One region of the Pseudoalteromonas sp. AS71 genome, then DNA from elsewhere that is predicted to be linked to it. Evidence: predicted binding sites of a transcription regulator. Region 1 holds the regulator's gene; the other holds the start of a gene.

Region 1 (3,431 bases):
TTTAGCATCTAAACCTGTAATGGAAGGTAAAGCGTTATTGTTTAAACGTTTCGCTGGCCTTGATTCAATTGATATTGAAGTTAAGCACCGTACGACAGAAGACTTTATTAATACGGTTGCCAATATTGCCGATACATTCGGTGGTATTAACCTTGAAGATATTAAAGCACCAGAGTGTTTTGAAATTGAAAAAGCATTAATAGAGCGTTGTAGCATTCCTGTTTTTCATGATGATCAACACGGAACTGCGATTGTAACTGCTGCGGGCATGTTAAATGCGTTAGAAGTACAAGGTAAGTCAATTGAAGATGCAATTATTGTATGTTTAGGGGCTGGCGCTGCCGCTGTTGCGTGTATGGAGCTGTTAATTAAGTGCGGAGCACTGCGCGAACACATTTACATGCTTGACCGCAAAGGTGTTATTCATACCCGCCGCGATGATTTAAATGAATATAAACAGCTTTTTGCTAACAATACAGATAAGCGTACATTGCAAGATGTAATTGCAGATGCTGATGTGTTTGTAGGTGTTTCTGGCCCTAACTTATTAGCGGCTGAAGATTTAAAGCTAATGGCTGAAAAACCAGTTGTGTTTGCATGTTCAAACCCAGATCCTGAGATTGATCCTGCACTTGCGCACGGCGCACGTAACGATTTAATTATGGCAACAGGGCGCTCTGATTATCCTAATCAGGTTAACAATGTTTTATGTTTCCCGTTTATTTTCCGTGGTGCGCTTGATGTGCGTGCAAGCGCTATTAATGATGAAATGAAAATTGCTGCAGTTGAGGCTATCCGTAGTATTGCTAAAGAGCCTGTACCTGCAGAAGTTTTAAAAGCAGCAGGCGTAGATAAATTAGAGTTTGGTGCACAGTATATTATTCCAAAACCAATGGACCCTCGTTTACTGCCGCGTATAGCAAGAGCTGTTGCCCTAGCTGCTGTTGAGTCAGGTGTTGCGCAAATTGATTTGCCAGAAAATTATATGCAGTAAATCTATACAGTAGAGCTATGCAATAAAATTTAGACATAAAAAAACCTCAGTAATTACTGAGGTTTTTTTGTCTTTGTAATATTTATACCAATTCCAATAAATAGCTGATCTATTTTACTTGCTAAAACAACCCATTTCTTTGTTGTAAATTTCGCAAAGGGAATAACCATTTACTTCAATTTACGCCTAGAACTGAATTATTTTTTCGACGTAAAATTTAGATCACATACTTAATGGAATTGGTATTATTCTTCGTTTAAAACGGGTACTTCTAGACCCATTTCTTGCATTATTTTTTTAACTTCTTCTGGCACTTTTTCGGCGTTATCTTTACGTAAGTCATCGTCATTTGGTAAAGGTTGGCCAGTAAAAGCATGCAAAAATGCCTCACATAGCAATTCACTATTTGTAGCATGGCGAAGGTTATTGATTTGACGACGTGTACGTTCGTCAGTTAATACCTTTAATACATTTAGCGGGATCGAAACGGTGATCTTTTTAACTTGCTCTGATTTTTTACCGTGTTCTGCGTATGGGTGAATATACTCACCATTCCATTTAGCCATAAGATGTATCGTTGCCTCAGATTATTAATTTCTCACACGGTATAAAAAGCGTGTAAATATGCGTGAAATTCTATCGATTTAAAAAAGATAGTCAAATAATAGATACCGATCTATCTTAATAAGCCTATTGTGAGTGTAAAGATAGGCACACTTTTGTGAGCTAAAATGTGTTATTCGCAGAGGCTCCTTCTACTTATAGCCATCTAGAGCTTTAAAATACTTTGACTTATCAAAACGGATAACTTACTCTTTTGGACGTCTAAACATCCAAATTAATCAGGTGACGAATATGAGCGAAAAAAACAAAGCAACCATTGCTGTACGTAACGGCGTTGATGCTGATAAACATCATGGTGCGGTGGTACCGCCAATTTATTTATCGACTACTTATTCGTTTGCCGACTTTGATACTAAGCGTGAGTATGATTATGGTCGTAGCGGTAATCCTAATCGTGATATTTTAGCTGAGACGCTTGCTAAGCTTGAAGGTGGCGCTCGTGGCATAATTACAGCTACAGGCATGGCTGCCGTGCATTTGGCTACTCAGCTACTTAATAGTGACGATACGTTAGTAATTCCACATGATTGTTATGGTGGCAGCTATCGTTTATTTACATCGTTACAAAAACGCGGACTACTAAAGCTCGAAATATTAGATTTAACAAAAGAAGAAAGCCTTCAACAAATTTTAGTAATTAAACCTAAGCTTATTTGGATAGAAACCCCAAGTAACCCAGTACTTCGTTTAACAGATATTAAAGCAGTGACTGATGTGGCTAAGCAATGCGGGGCTTTGGTTGCAGCAGATAACACGTTTTTGTCGCCTGCTTTACAAAACCCTATTAAGTTTGGTGTAGATATTGTGGTGCATTCAACCACTAAATACATTAACGGACACTCAGATGTAGTAGGCGGCGCTGTTATTGCCGCAACACAAGAGTTAGGCGATGAGCTTGCTTGGTGGGCTAATAACATTGGTATTACGGGGGCGCCTTTTGATAGCTATTTAACGCTTCGTGGTTTACGTACTTTAAATGTGCGCCTAAGACAGCATCAAGAAAATGCACTGGCAATAGCTAAGTATCTTGAAAACTCTGAATATGTAAGCCAAGTTTACTACCCAGGTCTTGAGTCACATCCTCAACATGAACTTGCTAAAGCACAGCAACTTGGCTTTGGTGGCATGGTTAGTTTTGATATTAAAGGCGATATAAACGACGCAGCGGCATTTTTAACTAGCCTTAAAACCTTTAGTTTAGCTGAGTCACTAGGTGGCGTAGAGAGCTTAATTTGTCACCCTGCAACTATGACGCACGCAGGTATGGACGCAACAGCACGTTTAGAAGCGGGTGTGGGCGATACGCTTATTCGTATTTCGGTAGGTATTGAAGATATATACGATTTAGTTGCTGATTTTGAGCGAGTGTTTGAACTTGTAAAACCAGGACAAAATAAAAATGTTGGCCGTGTAGGCAAAGGTGCAGGCACTTCTGGTGGTAACGTTAAATTAAGTGCAGCCCGTCCGGCGCTTTGGTAAGCAATACCAATCCGCAATAATACCTAATCAATTTGAGGGATTAAAGCTGGCGCTAACGTCGTTAAAAATTTCTGATATACGACTGCATGGATGCAGGAGGTAGAGCAATGCAGGAGCAATTGCCGAGAACAACTAAACTCAAAATAGACTACTTAATTAAGCGAATTGGTATAAATATGGTTAATTGTATACATAAATTTGGTGGCTCGAGTTTAAGCTCAAGTGAGCGATACCAAAGCGTTGCAAAAATAATAATTACACATACTCAACCGGGTGACTGTGTGGTGGTATCGGCTGCGGGTAAGACAACCGATACGCTAGTATTACTTTGGCA
Region 2 (3,431 bases), on a different contig from region 1:
CAAGGCCCGATAAACGCATGCGTACTTCAAGCTCTGGCAATTGGCGAGGCTTAACGCCTTCAAGCCCTTTTGCAAACGCGCGAATATGTGCAGGTGTTGTACCGCAGCACCCGCCTACTATATTAATAAAGCCCGATTTACCCCAGTCAATAATCTCGGTTGCCATTTCAGGTGCTTCTAAGTCATATTCACCAAACTCATTAGGCAAGCCCGCATTAGGGTGAACCGATGTAAATGTTTCGCACACGCGTGATAGCTCTTCTACGTATTGACGCAGTAAATCAGGGCCAAGCGCACAGTTTAAGCCGATTGATATAGGCTTAATATGGCGAATAGAATTATAAAATGCTTCGGTTGTTTGCCCTGAAAGCGTACGGCCTGAGGCGTCGGTAATAGTCCCCGAAATCATAACTGGCAATGTGCGCCCTGCTTGCTCAAAAGCTTCTTCTACGCCAAACGAGGCGGCTTTTGCATTAAGGGTGTCGAATATAGTTTCGATTAATATTAAATCGGCGCCGCCTTCCATTAATGCAAGGGTAGACTCCACATACGCAGTAACCAACTTATCAAAGGTGACATTTCGATAACCCGGATCGTTTACGTCTGGCGAAATTGAGCACGTTTTAGATGTCGGCCCTAAAACACCGGCTACATAGCGCGGTTTTTCTGGCGTTTTAGCCGTAAATTCATCGCAAATTGCGCGTGCTAATTTAGCTGACTCTACGTTTATTTCGCGGCTTAGGCTCGCCATATCGTAATCTTCCATCGAAATAGTGGTCGAGTTAAACGTGTTGGTTTCGATAATATCGGCGCCCGCTGATAAAAAACCACTATGAATATCAGTGATTAAGTCGGGCTTGGTTAGGCTTAATAAATCGTTATTGCCTTTAATTAATACATGCCAGTCTTTAAAACGCTCGCCGCGATAGTCTTCTTCTTCTAGCTTATGATCTTGGATCATGGTGCCCATAGCACCATCTAAAATTAAAATGCGTTCTTTTAATGCTGCACTTATTTCGGCGTGTTTATTATTTGTAGGCGCGTTATTCGGCATAGTTGTTAGTCCTCACATCTTGGCTAACTAAATTAATATCATACGGTGTGGTTTGGTACACGTAGTAATTTAACCAGTTCGAAAAAAGTAAAAAAGCATGGCTTTGCCACGTTTTTGAAGGTTGTTTGGTTGCATCATCATCTGGGAAGTAATTTTCGGGTTTTGGTGCATTAGGACTTTTTTTACAATCGCGCTCGTATTCTGCTTTTAGCGAGTCGGCGTCGTACTCAGGGTGACCGGTTATAAACACTTGGCTACCCGATTTATTTTTAAGTAAGTAAGCCCCCACTCGCTCAGAACCTGCCAGTACTACTAGCTCATCGCAGGCGTTTATTTTATTTATATCAATGTGGCCATAACGTGAGTGCGGTACTAAAAAGGTGTCGTCGAATCCGCGAGTCAGTGCACCGTGATCAAAATAACATTGGTGGGTAAATACGCCACACAGTTTGTCGTCTTTTAAATCGCGCTTTAAATTGTAGCGATGATATAGCGCTGCATGTGCTGCCCAACACGAAAATAACGTAGAGGTAACGTGCTGCTCGGCCCAATCAATAATGACCTTTAGCTCATCCCAATACGCTACATCGTCGTATTCTAAATGGGCGAGTGGCGCACCAGTTACTATTAGCGCATCGTAATTGTTGTCTTTTACTTCTGAAAAATAACGATAAAAGGTATCAAGGTGCTCTTCTGAGTTGCTACTACTGCGGTGAGTGTCGAGGCGCAGTAGCTCTACGTTCACTTGCAAAGGCGAGTTGGCAAGCAAGCGAATAAACTGAACTTCGGTTTCTACTTTATTAGGCATTAAGTTTAAAATAGCCAAACGCATTGGGCGTATTTCTTGCGTTTTTGCACGTGTTTTTGGCATTACAAATACGTTTTCTTGACGTAAACGTGCAATGGCCGGCAACTCGTCTTTTACTGTAATTGGCATACTTTACTCCTGCTCATAAAAACCGAAGGTCAATTATGAACTGAAAGTAAAAAATATCAACCTCTAGATGTATAGATGTCCAAATGAAATTTATTCATGATTTTATACTTTACTTACAAGCATGCTTTGGTGCTTTAAAACCCGCCATTCGTTGACTGTTTCACCCGTCAGCCACTACAATACAACATTGAAATTTTTATTACTATTTGAAGGCTTTCCTCCATGGTTTTACCTGATAAATTTATATTCTCGATGAGTCGAGTATCTAAGGTTGTGCCACCTAAGCGCACTATCTTAAAAGATATTTCGTTACACTTTTTTCCTGGCGCTAAAATTGGTGTGCTTGGCTTAAACGGTTCTGGTAAATCTACGTTACTACGTATTATGGCCGGTGTTGACCAAGATTTTGAAGGTGATGCACATCCTCAGCCTGGTACAAAAATTGGTTATTTACCGCAAGAGCCTGTTTTAGACGAAAGTAAAACAGTTCGTGAAATTGTTGAAGAAGCTGTTGGCGAAGTTAAACACGCACTTAAACGTCTTGACGAAGTGTATAACGAATACGCCATGGAAGACGCTGACTTTGACGCACTTGCAAAAGAGCAAGGCGAGCTTGAAGCTGTTATTCAAGCGCACGATGGTCATAACATTGATAACGTTTTAGAACGTGCTGCTGATGCACTTCGCCTGCCAGAATGGGATGCTAAAATTGAGCACCTTTCAGGTGGTGAGCGTCGTCGTGTTGCTATATGTCGATTATTGCTTGAAAAACCAGACATGCTTATTCTCGATGAACCAACTAACCACTTAGATGCTGAGTCGGTTGCATGGTTAGAGCGCTTCTTACACGATTACGAAGGGACTGTTGTGGCGGTAACGCATGACCGTTACTTCCTTGATAATGTAGCTGGTTGGATATTGGAGCTTGACCGTGGTGAAGGTATTCCATGGGAAGGTAACTACTCTTCTTGGCTTGAACAAAAAGATGCGCGCTTACAGCAAGAACAAAAATCTGAAAAAGCACGTCAAAAATCAATTGCGCAAGAACTTGAATGGGTTCGTTCAAACCCTAAAGGTCGTCAAGCTAAGTCAAAAGCACGTATGGCTCAGTTTACTGAGATGCAGCAGTCTGATTACCAAAAACGTAACGAAACTAACGAGATGTTTATTCCACCTGGCCCGCGCTTAGGCGACCAAGTACTTGAAGTAACTAATCTTCGTAAGAGTTTTGGCGATCGCGTTTTAATTGACGATTTAAGCTTTAGCATGCCAAAAGGTGCCATTGTGGGCATTATCGGTGCGAATGGCGCGGGTAAATCAACGTTATTTAAAATGATAAGCGGTGAGCAAGAGCAAGACAGCGGTAGCATCACCGTTGGCGAAACTGTACACCTTGCGACAGTTGATCAGTTCCGCGATGGTATGGACGAAAGCAAAACT

The links. The regulator MetJ, encoded in region 1, represses methionine synthesis genes. The targets are predictions, from matches to a motif close to TAGACGTCTAGACGTCTA.
Region 2: the regulator MetJ is predicted to act here: its motif matches at 2,056-2,073, upstream of metA (homoserine O-succinyltransferase).

The regions. Positions count from the first base shown of each region.
Region 1 covers NZ_JBBMQZ010000003.1:72,676-76,106, forward strand. The annotation lists gene WNY98_RS03295 (malic enzyme-like NAD(P)-binding protein) at 1-994, shown strand, start outside; gene metJ (met regulon transcriptional regulator MetJ) at 1,240-1,560, opposite strand; gene metB (cystathionine gamma-synthase) at 1,850-3,097, shown strand; gene metL (bifunctional aspartate kinase/homoserine dehydrogenase II) at 3,274-3,431, shown strand, end outside.
Region 2 covers NZ_JBBMQZ010000013.1:16,440-19,870, reverse strand. The annotation lists gene WNY98_RS11150 (homocysteine S-methyltransferase family protein) at 1-1,054, opposite strand, end outside; gene metA (homoserine O-succinyltransferase) at 1,044-1,991, opposite strand; gene ettA (energy-dependent translational throttle protein EttA) at 2,214-3,431, shown strand, end outside.